DNA from 4 places in the Janibacter sp. DB-40 genome. Region 4 is predicted to be linked to each of the others. Evidence: riboswitches for the same ligand, from Rfam matches in the RefSeq annotation. Region 4 holds a riboswitch; each other region holds the start of a gene.
What was found. Region 4 has a riboswitch for S-adenosylmethionine ahead of PVE36_RS07990 (flavin reductase family protein). Riboswitches for the same ligand answer to the same signal wherever they lie in the genome.
Positions count from the first base shown of each region.

Region 1: linked by a shared signal. The riboswitch ahead of PVE36_RS14890 (OsmC family protein) and the one ahead of PVE36_RS07990 (flavin reductase family protein) in region 4 are both predicted to bind S-adenosylmethionine.
Region 2: linked by a shared signal. The riboswitch ahead of PVE36_RS05740 (bifunctional o-acetylhomoserine/o-acetylserine sulfhydrylase) and the one ahead of PVE36_RS07990 (flavin reductase family protein) in region 4 are both predicted to bind S-adenosylmethionine.
Region 3: linked by a shared signal. The riboswitch ahead of PVE36_RS09975 (aminotransferase class V-fold PLP-dependent enzyme) and the one ahead of PVE36_RS07990 (flavin reductase family protein) in region 4 are both predicted to bind S-adenosylmethionine.

Region 1 is NZ_CP120360.1:3,095,560-3,099,329, forward strand. It holds gene PVE36_RS16260 (GTP-binding protein) at 1-544, shown strand, start outside; gene PVE36_RS16265 (SelB C-terminal domain-containing protein) at 505-1,392, shown strand; gene PVE36_RS14890 (OsmC family protein) at 1,515-2,000, opposite strand; SAM riboswitch class IV at 2,031-2,144, opposite strand; gene PVE36_RS14895 (hypothetical protein) at 2,183-2,893, opposite strand; gene PVE36_RS14900 (hypothetical protein) at 2,928-3,770, opposite strand, start outside.
Region 2 is NZ_CP120360.1:1,203,169-1,206,938, reverse strand. It holds gene PVE36_RS05750 (hypothetical protein) at 1-822, opposite strand, end outside; gene PVE36_RS05745 (hypothetical protein) at 822-1,118, opposite strand; gene PVE36_RS05740 (bifunctional o-acetylhomoserine/o-acetylserine sulfhydrylase) at 1,273-2,592, opposite strand; SAM riboswitch class IV at 2,610-2,723, opposite strand; gene PVE36_RS05735 (hypothetical protein) at 2,798-3,217, opposite strand; gene PVE36_RS05730 (hypothetical protein) at 3,204-3,572, opposite strand; gene PVE36_RS05725 (carboxyl transferase domain-containing protein) at 3,614-3,770, shown strand, end outside.
Region 3 is NZ_CP120360.1:2,104,476-2,108,245, forward strand. It holds partial or broken gene PVE36_RS09965 (DNA translocase FtsK) at 1-957, opposite strand, end outside; gene PVE36_RS09970 (A24 family peptidase) at 1,202-1,846, shown strand; SAM riboswitch class IV at 1,920-2,035, shown strand; gene PVE36_RS09975 (aminotransferase class V-fold PLP-dependent enzyme) at 2,076-3,293, shown strand; gene PVE36_RS09980 (ribonuclease J) at 3,336-3,770, opposite strand, start outside.
Region 4 is NZ_CP120360.1:1,694,243-1,698,012, reverse strand. It holds gene arfB (alternative ribosome rescue aminoacyl-tRNA hydrolase ArfB) at 1-24, opposite strand, end outside; gene PVE36_RS08000 (OsmC family protein) at 38-568, opposite strand; gene sfnG (dimethylsulfone monooxygenase SfnG) at 565-1,686, opposite strand; gene PVE36_RS07990 (flavin reductase family protein) at 1,683-2,201, opposite strand; SAM riboswitch class I at 2,445-2,533, opposite strand; gene PVE36_RS07985 (single-stranded DNA-binding protein) at 2,711-3,043, shown strand; gene PVE36_RS07980 (2-dehydropantoate 2-reductase) at 3,050-3,770, opposite strand, start outside.

The sequences.
Region 1 (3,770 bases), 1.4 Mb from region 4:
CGACGTGCCGGTCTGCGAGGTCTCCGCCGTGACCGGCGAGGGCCTGGAGTCGGTGCGTGAGGGGTTGGACGCGCTCGTCGACCGCATGCCGACGCCCGACCCCGACGCGCCGGTGCGGCTGTGGGGCGACCGGTCCTTCTCCATCTCCGGGGCGGGGACGGTCATCACCGGCACCCTCGGCGCGGGCACCCTGCGCAGCGGCGACCGGCTGACCCTCCTCGACCACGGCACCGCCCGCGAGGTGACCGTACGCGGTCTGCACAGCCAGGACTCCGCCCGCGAGCAGGTCGGTCCGGTCTCCCGGGTCGCGGTCAACCTCCGCGGGGTGGAGGCCGACACCGTGGGCCGATCGCTCGTCCTGCTCACCCCGGACGCCTTCGAGCCGGCCGATGTCGTCGACGTCGCCCTGACCCCCGTCGACGGGGACGAAGGGGTCGCCCCGGCCGGCCGGACCGCTCACCCCCGCAGGTGGCGACGCTGCACGTGGGGTCGGCGGACGCCAGCGTGCACGTGCGTCCGCTCGGTGCCGGGTTCGCTCGGCTGACCTCGGGGGTGGTCCTGCCGTGGCGGGTCGCCGACCGGGCGATCCTGCGCGACCCGGGCAGCCGCCGGTTGTGGTCCGCGCGCGTCGTGGACGTCGACCCGCTCCCGCTGTCCCGGCGGGGCGCGGCGGGCCGGCGCGCCGAGGCGCTGTCCACCGGGGACCTGTCCGCCGTGCGGCTGCGGTCGCGGGGCGCCGACCGGGAGGAGGTGCTGGGCCGGCTGGGCCTGACCGCGCCGGCCGGCGCCGTCCGAGTGGGCGACTGGCTCGTGGACGGGACCACCCTGGCCGACTGGCAGGCGCGCCTCGTCGCGGCCGTCCGCGAGCACCACCGACGCGAGCCGTTGAGCGCCGGGATGCCGGTGGCCGAGGCGGCCCACCACCTCGGGCTGGCGGCGCACCTGCCGCCCTCGCTGGGGCAGGCGGCCGTGCGGGCGCTCATCGGGCCGGCCGGCCTGGCCCTGACGGACGGGACCGTCCACGACCCGGCCGCGGGAGGACTGGGCGCCGCGGAGGCGAGCATCGCGGCCGTGGAGGAGAAGCTGCGGGTGACCCCCTTCGTCGCCCCGGAGCGCGGTGAGCTGGCCGACCTCGGTCTCGGGGCCACCGAGCTCGCCGCCGCGGCCCGGCTCGGCCGGCTGCTGCGCCTGCCCGACGACGTCGTCCTGCTGCCCGACGCACCGGCACGGGCCATGCGGGTGCTCGCCGGGCTGGAGCAGCCCTTCACCCTCAGCGCAGCGAGGCAGGCCCTCGGCACCACCCGGCGGGCCGCGGTGCCGTTGTTGGAGCACCTCGACGGGCGCGGCTGGACCCGGCGGGTCGACGGAAGCCTGCGCGAGGTCGTGCGCTAGCCCCCGGCGGCCGGACAGCACGGCGCCCGGCCTGCAACACCCCCTGCGGGCTGCAGACCGGACGACGTGGGCTGACTCCGCTGCCGGTCGGAGTCAGCAGTGGCGACGGTTGAGCGTGGTGATCAGCCGGCGGCCAGCTCGAGCGTGGTCCGCACCGGGACGCCGTTGGTGAGGTTGTCCGCGACCGGGCAGTGGGTCGAGACGGCCTCCTCGAGGCGGCGGTAGTCCGCGTCACTCTCCGGGCCGGTCAGGGTGACCTCGAGGTCGATGCCCCGGAAGCCCGGCCGCACGCCCTCGGCGGTGCCGAAGAAACCCCGCAGGTCGATGTCGCCGGAGAGCGCGACGTCCACTCCGTCCAGGCGCAGGCCCAGCTTCTCCGCCCACACCTGGTAGGTGATGACCGTGCAGGAGGCGAGCGCGCCGAGCAGGTGCTCGACGGGGTTGGCGCCGAGGTCGGTGCCACCGAGACCGGCCGGCTCGTCGATGGTGAAGGTGTGCTGGCGCGCCGAGAGGGTGACCTCCGTGGCGGTGCCGCGCACGAGGGCGCCGGTGACCGAGGTGGTCACCAGGTTCGGGTCGGTGGTGGTCTCGTCGATCGTCTGGCTCATGGCATGACTCTTTCGTCCAGGGCTCAGGTGAACCCGCGCTTGACGCGGCCGGTCGACCGCGTCCAGGTCCTCACCCGGGGCACCCCACCGAGGGTGGAGGGTTGCCGCCCAGCAAGCCGGGGCTTCGCGCTGGGACTCATGACCAAGACATAACGTCACATATTGCGACCCATAATGTCCAGTTATGTGTCTGACGGTCCGGCATCCGGACGCCGGGGGGTCAGCTCGACCGTGAAGAGCGGCAGGAAGAGCTGCGCGAGGGGCCCGATGGCGACGGCGTAGAGCACGGTGCCGACACCGACGACACCGCCGAGGAGCCACCCGACGGCGACCACGGAGACCTCGAGCCCGGTGCGCACCAGCCGGATCGAGCGCCCCGTCACCCGCGCCAGCCCGGTCATCAGGCCGTCACGCGGACCGGGACCGAACTGCGAGCCGATGTACATGCCCGTCGCGATGCCGTTGAGGACGACACCGCCGACCAGCAGCGCGATCCGCCACCCGAGGGCCTCCGGCGTCTGCAGGAGGGCGAGGACGACGTCCGCCGAGGGACCGATGAGCAGGGCATTGCCGATCGTGCCGACGCCCGGCTTCTGGCGCAGCGGGATCCAGGCCAGGAGGACGATCAGCGAGACCCCGATGACGATCGTCCCGAAGGTCAGCGGGAGGTGCTTCGAGACGCCGACGTGCAGGACGTCCCACGGGATCTGCCCGAGCGTGCCGCGGATGACCATCGCCATCGAGGCGCCGTAGAAGAAGAGCCCGACGAGCAGCAGCGGCAACCGGATGCCGAGCCGGCCCGCACGCAGCTGGGCGAGGGGGCCGATGTCGGCGAGCTGGCGGTTGCGCACGCGCGTCGGCGCCTGCGGGGACGACGGGTCGGAGAGCGGCATGCCCCCAGTCTCGCCCACGCCCCGGGGTGGGCGCTCAGGGCACGTCGTCGGGCCGGTCCGGGGGACGAGGCGCCGGGGCGCTGTGGAACCATCCCCGGCTGTGCACCGGGCAGTGGTCCTCGTCGTGGGCCCGGGCCCCGCTCAGGCCGCCCACGAGCACGCGGCTCGCCCAGCGGACACGACGGCGCAGGATGACCACGAGCAGCGCGAGCGAGAGGACCAGCGGCGGCCACAGCGGGCTCGGGCCGAAGTCGGGCGGGATCTCGTAACCGCCGTCCTCGAGGCCGGCGGCGCGCTCGAAGTGGTTGCGCGACAGGGGGAAGAGCAGGCTGTCGAGGTAGTACGCCGTCGGCAGCGCGAGGGGGCCACCGACCACCGTGCCGATGGCCCACTGGTCGACGTGCCGGGACTCGTGCCGCGCGATCGCCTCGACCAGGTCCGGGCGGGCGTTGGTGTCCGACCCGAACCGCACGTAGGACTCCTGGCCGGGCAGGGCGACGCCGGACGCGTCCAGCTGGCCGATCCAGCTGACGAAGACGTCCCCGACGACGCTTCCGCCGCCGTCCGGGGTCGGGGCCGGGGAGAAGGCCACCAGTACCGAGGAACCCGAGCAGTGCTCCATCCCGGCCGCCCGGGTGGCCACGAGCATGACTCCACCGATCGGCGCGTTCACCGCCGCGCGGGTCCTGGCCCACAGTCCCGGCGCCACATCCGGGGTCGGGGTCTCCGCCACCACCTCCTCCGCACCGGCGGCGAAGCGGACGCCGCAGTCCTCCAGCACCGCCATCTGCGTGCGCGCCGCGGCACCGACGAGCAGCAGCACCGCGAAGCCGGCGAGGGCGACGGTGCCGACCCGCTGGCGACGACGACAGGCGGT
Region 2 (3,770 bases), 490 kb from region 4:
GCCGTGGCGTGACTTCGCCGCGGCGGTCTCGCTCGCGCGGCTCGTCCGCCGTGCGGCGTCGTCGGCCTTGGCGCCGGCACCCAGGGGGGCCTTCACCACGTTGAAGAGCGTCTGTCGTGCGGCCCTCCCCGCGCCCGAGTAGCTGCCCTGGCCGTAGAAGGCACGCAGACCGAGCTTGCCGATCGCGTCGCCGAACTGCAGCAGTGCCACCAGGCGCAGATGCGGCACGAAGTCCGTCAGGACGTTGTCGACGGCCCGGCTCCGACCGAGGTCGCTCAACCCCTCGAAGAGGTCGTAACCCCACGGGTCGCTCGCGTCGGCCCCGATGTCCGCCAGGCGTCTGGCGACGGCCTCCTCGTCGAGCGTCGCCTGCTCGCCCTCGCGCTCGTAGCGCCGCTTGGCGAACTCCCGCTCGTCTGCCGCATCGCGCCACTGCCGGTCCACCGACACGTACCGCGGGTCCTCGGGAGACAGCTGGGCCAGCTGCGCCTCGAGTGCGTCCGAGGTCGCCACGTGCTCCTCGTAGGCCGCACGCTCGATCCGCATGACGCGCTGGGACTCGGCGAGCAGGTCCGCGTAGGGCTCGATCACCTGCGCCGCGTCGGACAGCGTGCTGGCGAGGCGGTGCAGCATCTGCGGGCACTCGTCCACCCGCGAGGCGAAGGTGACGCCCGACGGCGAGTCCCACACCCCCTTCGTCGAGACCTCGTGCAGCCGCGCCGCCGCCTCCCACATCGCATCGGCTCGGGCACGCATGGCCCACGCCCGGGTCCGCAGGAGGTCCGGCTCCCCCAGCTCGGTGTGGAACATCCGCAGGGCCATCAGGAGCCGCCCCGGAAGCGCAGGTCGACCTGCTGCTCGGTGCTGATGAAGCACCCACCGGCGTGCCGGGCCAGATCCCTCAGCGCGCGCAGCGTGCGGCACGCCTCGACCCGGAGGAGCTCCTGGTCGCCGAGGACGCCGTCGAGGGCCCGCTCGCCCGTGCCGGAGGGGAACCCGTGGACGGCCACGTCGGAGGTCCTCGCCGCGGCATCCTCGAGTCCGTCCGCGATGTCCCCGAGCCGATCCCCGAGGCGGGCGATGCCCTCGCCGTCGATCGAGATCCCGTCGTCACCCATGCGGACACCGTAGGAAAGAACGCCGCGGGGCCCGTGGAGTTGTCCACAGGCCCCGCGGGTTTCGAGGCTCGCCCGCTGCGCGGCCTCACACCTCAACCAACGCGGTTTCGAGGCTCGTCGCTAGCGCTCCTCACACCTCAACCACCGAGGTGGGTCAGGCGTTGGCGGCGGCGAAGCCCTGCTCGAGGTCGGCGATGATGTCGTCGACGTTCTCCAGCCCGACGGACAGACGCACCAGGCCGGGGGTGACGCCGGCGGCGAGGCGGTCCTCCTCCGGGCCCTGCGAGTGGGTCGTCGACGCGGGGTGGATCACGAGCGAGCGCACGTCACCGATGTTGGCAAGGTGGCTGTGCAGCTCCAGGCCCTCGACGAACTTCCGGCCCGCATCGTGGCCGCCGGCGATCTCGAAGGAGATGACCGCACCGGCGCCCTTGGGCGTGTACTTCTGCGCGTTCTCGAAGCTGGCACTGGTCGGCAGCGAGGCCCAGATGACCTGCTCCACCTGCGCGTGGCCACCGAGGTACTCGGCGACCTTGCGGGTGTTGTCCAGGTGCTTGTCCATGCGCAGACTGAGCGTCTCGATGCCCTGCCCGATGAGGAAGGCGTTGAAGGGCGAGATCGCCGGGCCGAGGTCGCGCAGCAGCTGCACGCGGGCCTTGAGGATGAAGGACAGGTTGGCCCCCATGGCGCCGTTGACGCCGAGGTCCGGTCCGAAGCGCAGGCCGTGGTAGCTCGGGTCGGGCTCGTTGTAGTTGGGGAACTTCTCCGGGTCGGCGGCGTAGTCGAACTTCCCGGCGTCGACGATGACACCGGCGATCGAGGTGCCGTGGCCACCGAGGAACTTCGTCGCGGCGTGCACGACGACATCGGCGCCGTGCTCGATCGGACGCAGGACGTAGGGGGTGGCGATGGTGTTGTCGACGATCAGCGGCACGCCGGCACCGTGGGCGATGTCGGCGATGCCCTGAATGTCGAGGACGACGTCCTTGGGGTTGCCGATGGTCTCGCCGAAGAGGGCCTTCGTGTTCGGCTTGACCGCGTCCTTCCACTCCTGCAGGTCGCTCGGGTCCTCGACGAGCGTGACCTCGATGCCGTACTTCGGCAGCGTGTACTGGAAGAGGTTGACCGTGCCGCCGTAGAGCGCGGCGCTGGCGACGATGTGGTCACCGGCCTCGGCGACGTTCATCAGCGCGAGGGTCGTCGCGGACATGCCGGAGGCGGTCATCAGGGCGGCGACGCCACCCTCGAGCGCGGCGATCTTGTTCTCGACCGCGTCCTGGGTCGGGTTCATGATCCGCGTGTAGATGTTGCCGAGCTCCTTGAGCCCGAAGAGGTTCGCGGCGTGCTCGGTGTCCTTGAAGACGTAGGACGTCGTCTGGTGGATCGGCAGCGCCCGCGAACCGGTCGTCGGGTCGGGTGCCTGGCCGGCGTGGATCTGCTTGGTCTCGAAGTTCCACGTGGTCGGGTCGGACATGTCTGTGCTCCTGGTGTGGTGCGCGCTTGACCGTGACGGATTGCCACGGACCTGGTCGTCTCCCGGGGCACCCCACCGCGGAGGAGGGTTGCCGGCCAGCTAGCCGGGGCTGTCCGCTGGCGCTCAAGACCTGCCCAGAGCATATGAGACGGCCGGTGGTCCGGCGGAGGGTGTCTCACCTCCCGGGCGAAGGGGGCGTCCCCCGTCAGTCCCCCGCGCTGCGGCGGGCCCGTCGCACCCTTCGGATCCACCACAGCCCGACGAAGGGGAGGACGAGCGGCGCGTAGGCATAGCCCGCTCCGTAGTGGGACCAGACGGTCTTGTCCGGGAAGAGCTCGGGCACGAGGTAGGACAGGGTGCCCACGGTGAGCACCCCGACGGCCTCGACGAGGATCGCCCCGGTGGCGACCCGGGCGCCGGTGCGTCCCCCCTTCGCCAGGGCAACGGTCGCGACGATGTAGATCACCGCCGCGAGCGCGGAGAGCAGGTACGCCAGCGGCGCCCGGTCGAGGTACTGGGTCAGCTGCAGGACCGAGCGGCCGGTCGCGGCGAGCGCGAGCACGGCGTAGACGGCGACGACGACCCGCCCCGGGCCGGTGCCGGTCGGCACGTCAGGCGGGGCCATGGACGTCCCAGATCTGCAGGATGCGGTAGGCCATGACACCGACGGTGAAGGCGCCGGCGATGACCACGCCCATGGCCCAGCGGGTCTTCTCCTTCAGCGCGATGAAGACGACGACCGGTGGGATGATTGGCAGCGTCAGCGCGTACGCGAGCATCGTCGCGCCCTGCCCCGTGCCAGTCACCGCCCCCTGCGCGATCGCGCTGGCGACGACGAGGACGAGCAGGGACAGCTCGACGACGGCGGTCACGAGCAGCATGGCGTCGTCGACGAGGCGGTTGATCAGCATGTAGACGAGGGCCATCACCCCGAGCACGCCGACGGCCACGATCACGACAGTGGTCAAGGGCACAAGCACGGCGCAAGGTTACCGAGCGGCGGGACTGGGACGATCACGGCATGAGTTCGCGTCGCCTGACTGCCCACGAGCTGATCGACACGGTCGTCGACGAGGGCACCTTCGTCTCCTGGGACGAGTCCCTCGATCTCGACGGCCTGGACGAGACGTACCTCGACACGCTCGACCGCGCCGCCGAGCGGGCCGGGACCGACGAGT
Region 3 (3,770 bases), 410 kb from region 4:
CAAGGTGTAGGTGACGTCGCCGGCCAGGGCGAGCTGCTCGACCCGCTGGGGCAGCGGGGTGGTGGGCGGCGCCTCGATCACCGTCTTGCTCTCGACCTTGGCGGGCGCCACGACGGGGTTCGCGGTCGGGCGCTTCTCGCCCGGACGGGGGCCATCGGCCGCCGGCGGCTCGGCCGGGTCCGTCGAGGCGGGGGCGGCGGAGGGCGCCCCCTTCCTCTTGCGGCCCTTGCCGTCCACGGGCTGCACCACGGCGGCCTGGTCGTAGGCGGTGTCCCCGTCGCGCTGGCCGGAGAGTGCGTCGTCCTCCGCCGAGCGGCGACGGCGGCGGGCCCGGCCCACCGCGGCCCCGGGCGCGTCGGTCGCGGCCCGCTGCTCGCTCACGTGCGCCGGCACCTCGCCGGTGAAGGCGGCGCGGATGTAGGCCAGTCGTTGCGGGACCTCGTGCAGCGGGGTCCCCGTGAGCAGCAGGAGACTGAAGAGGCCGAGCAGAGCCAGCAGGATGATCGCGGGCCACTCGGTCACCGCCGTCACGAGCGGGTCGGAGGCCAGGAAACCGACGATGCCGCCCGCGTCGCGCATGGGGTCCGCACCCTCCGGGGGCTGCGGGATGTCCTTGGCGATGTGGGTCAGGCCGGCGGCGGCGAAGAGGGCCATGACGGTGCCGAAGCCGAGGCGGGCGTCCGCCGCCTCGTTGCTCGGGGTGCGCAGCAGGCGCACGCCGAGGACCAGCAGGACGATGGGGAGCGCGTAGGCGATCCGGCCGAAGGTGCCCGCCGCGACCGCGTGCACGACGTCGCCGAAACCGCCGGCCAGGCCCCACCACTCGCGGACGGCGACGACCAGGGCGAGCGCGAGGAAGAGGAAGCCGAGCCCGTCACGACGGTGCTCCGGCTCGATCTGGCTGGCCCCGTGGCCCATCCGGCGCACGCTCGACCCGGTGGCGCTCGCGACGCCCATCCAGGTGCGCTGGACGGCCGCGAGCGGCAGCGGGAGCCCGCCCCCGGACGCGCCCTTCTTCCGCGCCGCCGGAGCCTTGCCCTTGGCAGTCGGCTTCCGCCCCGAGGGCCGCGTGCTTCCGCGGGGTCGCGAGGCGGCGCTCTTGCGAGCGGTGGTCGACGGGCGAGTGGCCATGCTCGCAGAGTAGGGGAAAGACACGCCTGACACACGCGTCACACGCGCACCAAGGCGGTAGCCTCCCCCAGTGGACTCCCGTCTGGTGCTCGTCGCCGTCGTGACGGGCGCACTCGGGATCGGCGTCCTGGTCGCGCTGCGCAGGGGCGCCTACCGCCGCCCCGACGAGACCGGCCCGCTCCCCCGCCACCTGTGGGTGGTGGCGGTCGCCCCCTTCGCCGGGGTGCTCGTGGCCCGGGCGCTCGCCGATCACCCGTGGCCGGCCCTCCTGCCCTACCTCGTCCTCGTGCCCGCCGGTCTCGCCCTCGCCGCGATCGACGCGGACGTGCACCGCCTGCCCAATGCGATCACCCTGCCGCTGGTGCCGGTCGAGCTCGCCCTGCTCGCCGGGGCGAGCGCCGCGACCGGCGACTGGACCTCCCTTCGCCGGGCGGGTCTGGCGGCACTCCTCGTCGGAGGCGGCTTCCTGCTGCTGGCCCTCGTGCTCTACGGGCGATCGGTCGGGATGGGCGACGCCAAGCTCATCGTCTCCCTCGCCGCAGTCCTGGGCTGGCTCTCCTGGGGCCACGTCCTCCTCGGGCTGTGGCTCGGCTTCGTCCTCGGCGGCGTGGTCGCGCTCGGGCTGCTGCTGGCCCGCCGGGCAGGGCGGGGCACGCACCTGGCCTTCGGCCCGTACCTCGTGGTCGGCACGCTGGTCGCCCTCCTCCTCGGCTGACGTCCCACGATCCGAGACGGGTCGTGCCCGGTCGCGCACTCCGAGCGGTGCGTCCGCTACCGTCTCGACCCAAGGTCACGAGTACCAGCGACAAGCCCCGGCTAGCTGGTCGGCAACCCTCCTTCCGCGGTGGGGTGCTCCGGGTGACGACCTGGCCGGCGGCGTGGTGTCGCCCGGCAAGCGCGGACTCACGGTCGACGCCTGGGTCCTTGACCCGATGGAGTCCTCCATGACCGTCTCCGACCTGCGTCCCACCACCACGGCCCTGCCCCCGCTCGTGTCGGCCGGACTGACCTACCGCGACCACGACGACTCCACCGTCGAGTACGCCCACCTCGACCACGGTGCGACCACCCCCGCCCTCGTCGCCGTCACGGAGGCGGTCACGGCCGCCTCCGCCACCTACTCCTCCGTCCACCGCGGCGCCGGCTTCGCCTCCCGGGTGACCAGCTCCCGCTACGAGGCGGCCCGCGAGGCGGTCGCCGCCTTCGTCGGGGCACGCGAGGACGACCAGGTCGTCTTCACCCGCAACACGACCGACTCCTTCAACCTCCTCGCCCGGGCACTGCCGACGGGCACGACGGTCTTCGTCTTCGCCTCCGAGCACCACGCCGCCCTGCTGCCCTGGGCCGATGCGGTGCGCCTGCCCATCCCGCACAGCCACGCCGAGGCGGTCACGCTCCTCGACGAGGCGCTGCGCACCCACCCGGGCGAGCACCGACTCGTCGTCGCCACCGGCGCCTCGAACGTCACGGGCGAGCACTGGCCGATCGAGCGGCTCGCCGACCTGGCGCACGCGCACGGGGCCCGCTTCGCGCTCGACGCCGCCCAGGTCGTCCCGCACCGCCGGGTCGACATCGCGGCCCTGGGCATCGACTGGGTCGCCTTCTCCGGGCACAAGGTCTACGCGCCCTTCGGCGCCGGCGCGCTCGTGGGCCGCCGGGACTGGCTCGACACGGCCGACCCGTACCTCGCCGGGGGCGGGGCCACCACCCGCGTCGGCGACGGGGCCGTCGAGTGGACCACCGGTCCGGCCCGGCACGAGGCAGGCAGCCCCAACGTCCTCGGCGCGGTCGCGCTCGCCGCCGCCTGCGAGGTCATCGCCGAGCACGAGGAGGCGATCATCGCCCACGAGCACGCCCTGCGCACCCGGCTGCTCAGCGGTCTCGCAACCATCGACGGGGTGCACGTGCACACCCTCTTCGGCGGTCGCACGGGCGCACCCGTGGCGACGATCACGGTCGACGGGCACGACAGCAGCGAGGTCGCCCGCGTCCTCGGCGACGAGCACGGGATCGGGGTGCGCGACGGGAAGTTCTGCGCGCACCCGCTCGTCGACCACCTGCTCGCCGAGCGCCCGCAGTCCACGGCCGTGCGGATCAGCGCCGGTCTCGGGACGACCACCGAGCACGTGGACCGGCTGCTCGCCGCCCTTCGCTCGCTCTGACCCGAGGGCGTGCGAAGGGGGCGGGTGGGGCGGTGACCTCGCTCAGGCCTCGACGACCACCGGGATGATCATCGGGCGGCGACGGATCTTGCCGCCGACCCAGCCGCCGACCGCCCGGCGCACGACCTGCTGCAGCTGGTGCGGGTCGGTCGTGCCCTTGCGGGTGGCCTCGTCCAGGGCGGCGATGATCTTCGGTCGCACCTGGGTGAAGATCTCCTCGTCCTCGGCGAAGCCACGGGCGGTGATCTCCGGGCCCGCGACGACCTTGCCGGTCGAGGCGTCGATGACGACCATGACCGAGATGAAGCCCTCGTCGCGCAGGATGCGGCGGTCCTTGAGCAGCTCCTCCGTGGCGGCGCCGACGCTCGAGCCGTCGACGTAGATGTAGCCGCAGGGCACCGCCCCGACGATGCGCGCCCGGCCGTCGACGAGGTCGACGACGACCCCGTCCTCGGCCAGGACGACGTGGTCGGCGTC
Region 4 (3,770 bases):
GGGAGGGACGCGGAGCTCGCTCATCGCTCCAAGGATCTCACTCCCGGACCAGTGCGACCTCGAGTGGCGGGGGTGCGTGCAGTGTCTGGGCGATGACGCAGTACTGCTCGGTGAGGTCGAGCAGCTTCGCGGTCGTCGCCTCGTCGGCGTCCGTGTCGAGCGCGAACTCGAGGCGCACGCCGGTGAGGCCCACCGGCACCTCCCTGTCGACGCCGAGGGTGCCGCGCCCGTCCCAGGTGCCGATTGCCCGGATCGTGCCCGAGCGCAGGGTCACGCGCATCGCGGTGGCCACGGAGCGCAGGGTCACCCCCGCGCAGGCGGCGAGTGCCTCGAGCAGGATGTCCGCGGAGCAGGCCTCGCTGCCGTCACCACCGGCCACCGGGTGCAACCCCGCACGGGAACGCCCACCTGCTCCGTCGATGACGGCCGCGATGCCGTCGTCGGCGAGGTTCACGGAGGCCGAGCTGGTCACGAGTGCCTGCTCCGGCTCGTCCCGGTAGAGCTGCTTCAGCGGCTTCTGCAGGGCCCTCAGCTCCTCCGCCGTGGGCAGCGCCCTCGCGTCGCTCATCGCGACGCTCCGACGAGCTCATCGGTGGAGCGCAGCTCCTCGGGCAGGTCCTTCTCGAGCTCGCGCACGATCGGGATGACCTGTCTGCCGAACCTCTCGACGTCCTCCCGGACGTGGAGGAACCCCGTGAGGACGAGGTCGATGCCGACCTTCTTGTACTCGATGATCCGCTCGGCAACCTGCTCGGGAGTGCCGATCAGGCCGGTGCGGAACCCGTCGTTGTACTGGACGAGGTCCTTGAACTCGCTGTCGGCCCACATGCCCTTCTTGTCGGCCGTGGCACTGCCCGCCTGCTTCACGGCCTCGCCGAAGTCGTTGACCTTGTCGACGTCGGCCCTGGCGATGATCTCGTCCACGACGGCCACGGCCTCTGCCTCGGTGTCACGGACGACTGCGAACCCGTTGAGCCCGAAGCGGACCCGTCGCCCGTGCTTGGCGGCCTGCTCGCGCACGGCCGCGACCTGCTCGGCTGCGCCCTCGATCGTCTTGCCGTTCATGAGGTACCAGTCGGACAGACGGCCGGCCATGGCCTGGGCCGAGGTGGAGTTGCCGCCCTGGAAGATCTCGGGGTTGGTCTGCGGCTGCGGCCGGAAGGTGACGTCCCTCGTGCGGTAGAAGTCACCGCGGTAGGTGAAGCCCTCCTGGTCCCACAGCCCCCGCAGGACCTCGATGAACTCCGCCGCGCGGCGGTAACGCTCCTCGTGGTCGAGCCAGTCGAGACCGAGCTCGGTGTACTCCTTCTTGAACCAGCCGGAGACGACGTTGAGCGCCAGTCGGTTCCCGCTCGTGGTCTGCGCCGTGGCGGCGAGTTTCGCGAGGATGTGCGCCGGCCACTGACCGGGGTGCACGGCGGCGATGACCTTTAGCCGCTCCGTCGCAGCGAGTAGGTCGAGTGAGAAGGACACCGACTCGTGCTGGGCATCGGCGCCGTAGGACGCGAGGTAGCGCACCTGGGTCAGGGCGTAGTCGAAGCCGACCTGCTCGGCGGTACGGGCGACGTCGCGGTTGTACTCGGGGGAGTGGTCGGTGCGCTGCTCGATGTCGGAGACGACGAGGCCACCGGAGACGTTGGGCACCCAGTAGGCGAAGTTCAGGGGGTCGGGGAAGGCCAAGGTCAGGCTCCGTTCGGGGTCGTGGTGAGGGCGCTCAGGGGGTGGTAGCCACCGGCGTGGTGCACCAGTGGCGGGCGTCCGGTGATGTCGGCGGTGTCGACGCGCGCGACGGCGATGAAGCTGTCGCCCACGTCGACGAGGTCAACGATCTCGGTGACGAGGCGCGCTGCGCCTCCGTGGATGAGCGGGAGGCCTCCGTCGTCCACGGACCAGGTGCCGTCCTCGACGAAGCGGCGGTCCCGGTGGCCAGCGAACCTGCTTGCGACGGAATGCTGCTCGTCCGACAAGAGGTGGAGCGCAGCCCTGCGGGACCGGCTGATGGTCGCCAGGGAGCTCGACGTCTTGGAGATGTTGAAGCTGACGAGCGGTGGGTCGACCGAGACCGAGACGATCGAGATCGCGGTGAAGCCGACGTGTCCGGCGCTCGAGCTGCCGGTGACGACCCAAGTGCTCGCGGCGGCGCCACGGAAGACATCACGCAGGTCGAGTGGTTCGAGGACGTCGACGAGGGGAGTGCTCATGGGTCCTCCTCAGGAGGTGTGTGTGAGTGCAGGCGTGATCGCGCTTGGCCGGGCCACGTCATGACGAGGGGGCTTCTCGCGCTGGGCGAGAAGGCTCGGGGGAACGGCGGCGGCCGTCGTCAGATGGCGCGACAGGCGCTGACGCCGCGACGCATGAGGTCGACGATGCGGCGGCTGAAGAGCTCCTGCTCGAAAGCAGGGCGCAGGGGAGTGGTCACAGCGGACCCGGAGTGGTGCATCGATCCTCCATCGATCCTGGCGTGAGCACCTGCCCCGGAGGGTGGTTGCTGCGGCGTCGTCGAGCCAGATCTCTCGGCCGCTCTGGATGGGTGCTCCCAGTAGAAGCCTGCAACCGCTCGCCGGTCAATTCGTGTCTCGCCAGTTGGGCCGGGCGTCCACAGCCATACAGCTCATCGCGCCGGCATCCACAGCTTGTCGAACTGCTTCCCGCACGCGTTGCGGGACAACGATTCTGGAGGTGGACGAACAACCGAAAGCGGGGGAGTGGCATGGCCCGAGGCACGACGATCCACGATGTCGACGAGATCAACCACATCGAGCTGACCGGACGGATCAGCGGTGCGCCCACCACGCGGGAGCTGCCGAGCGGTGACGAGCTGGTGACGCTCCGGCTCGTCGTCACCAGGGCAACCGGCGGTCCGGTCGACACCATCGACTGCGCCTGCTGGTCGGCGGGCGCACGACGGGCTGCGGCGCGCTTCGTCGACGGTGACCGAGCGCGGGTCGAGGGGGCGCTGCGTCGACGCTTCTTCAGGACCCCCGGTGGTCCCGCCAGTCGGTACGAGGTGGAGGTGCGCCGGCTCGTGCGGGACCGACGCTGAGTGCGCTCAGCGGGCGGCGAGAATCCAGGAGACCATCTGGTTGTACGGGGTCGGGATGCCGTGCTCCTGGCCGAGCGCGGTCACCCGGTCCGCGAAGAGGGCGACTTCGGTGGGACGACCGGCCACCACGTCCTGCAGCATCGACGTCAGCCCGTCACCGGGAAGGCCCCGCAGGACGCTGTCCCACCGGGTCAGGTCGGCGTCGCCGAGGTGCACTCCCTCCGCCCGGGAGAGCGCGACGACCTCGTGGGCCAGGGCGAGCATGAGGGAGCGGGCCGGTCCCTCGTCGGTGAATGCCGCGTACGGCCTGCGCAGGACCGCCGAGGCCTGGTTGATGGCGGTGTTGACCATGAACTTCCACCACATCTCGTGGCGCATGTCCGCGGGGGTCTGCCACTCGAGACCAGCAGCGTCGAGGGCGGCACCCACCGCGTGCACCCGCTCGGTGGCGGCCAGCCCGGGTGACGTCCCGATCACGAGGTGGCCGGGGGAGAGGTAGGTGACTTCGGACCCCTCTCGTCCGGCGGCCATACCGAGGGCGATGCACAGCACGACCCCGTCGCTGCCGAAGCGCTCGGCGATCGTCACCTCGCTGTCGAGGCCGTTGAGCACGGAGACGAAGGTCGTCCCCGGTCCGACGACGGGGGCGATGTCGTCGAGCGCGGCGGCCAGGTCGTGGTGCTTCACCGCGACGAGGACGAGGTCGGCGTGGAAGTCGTCCACTCCC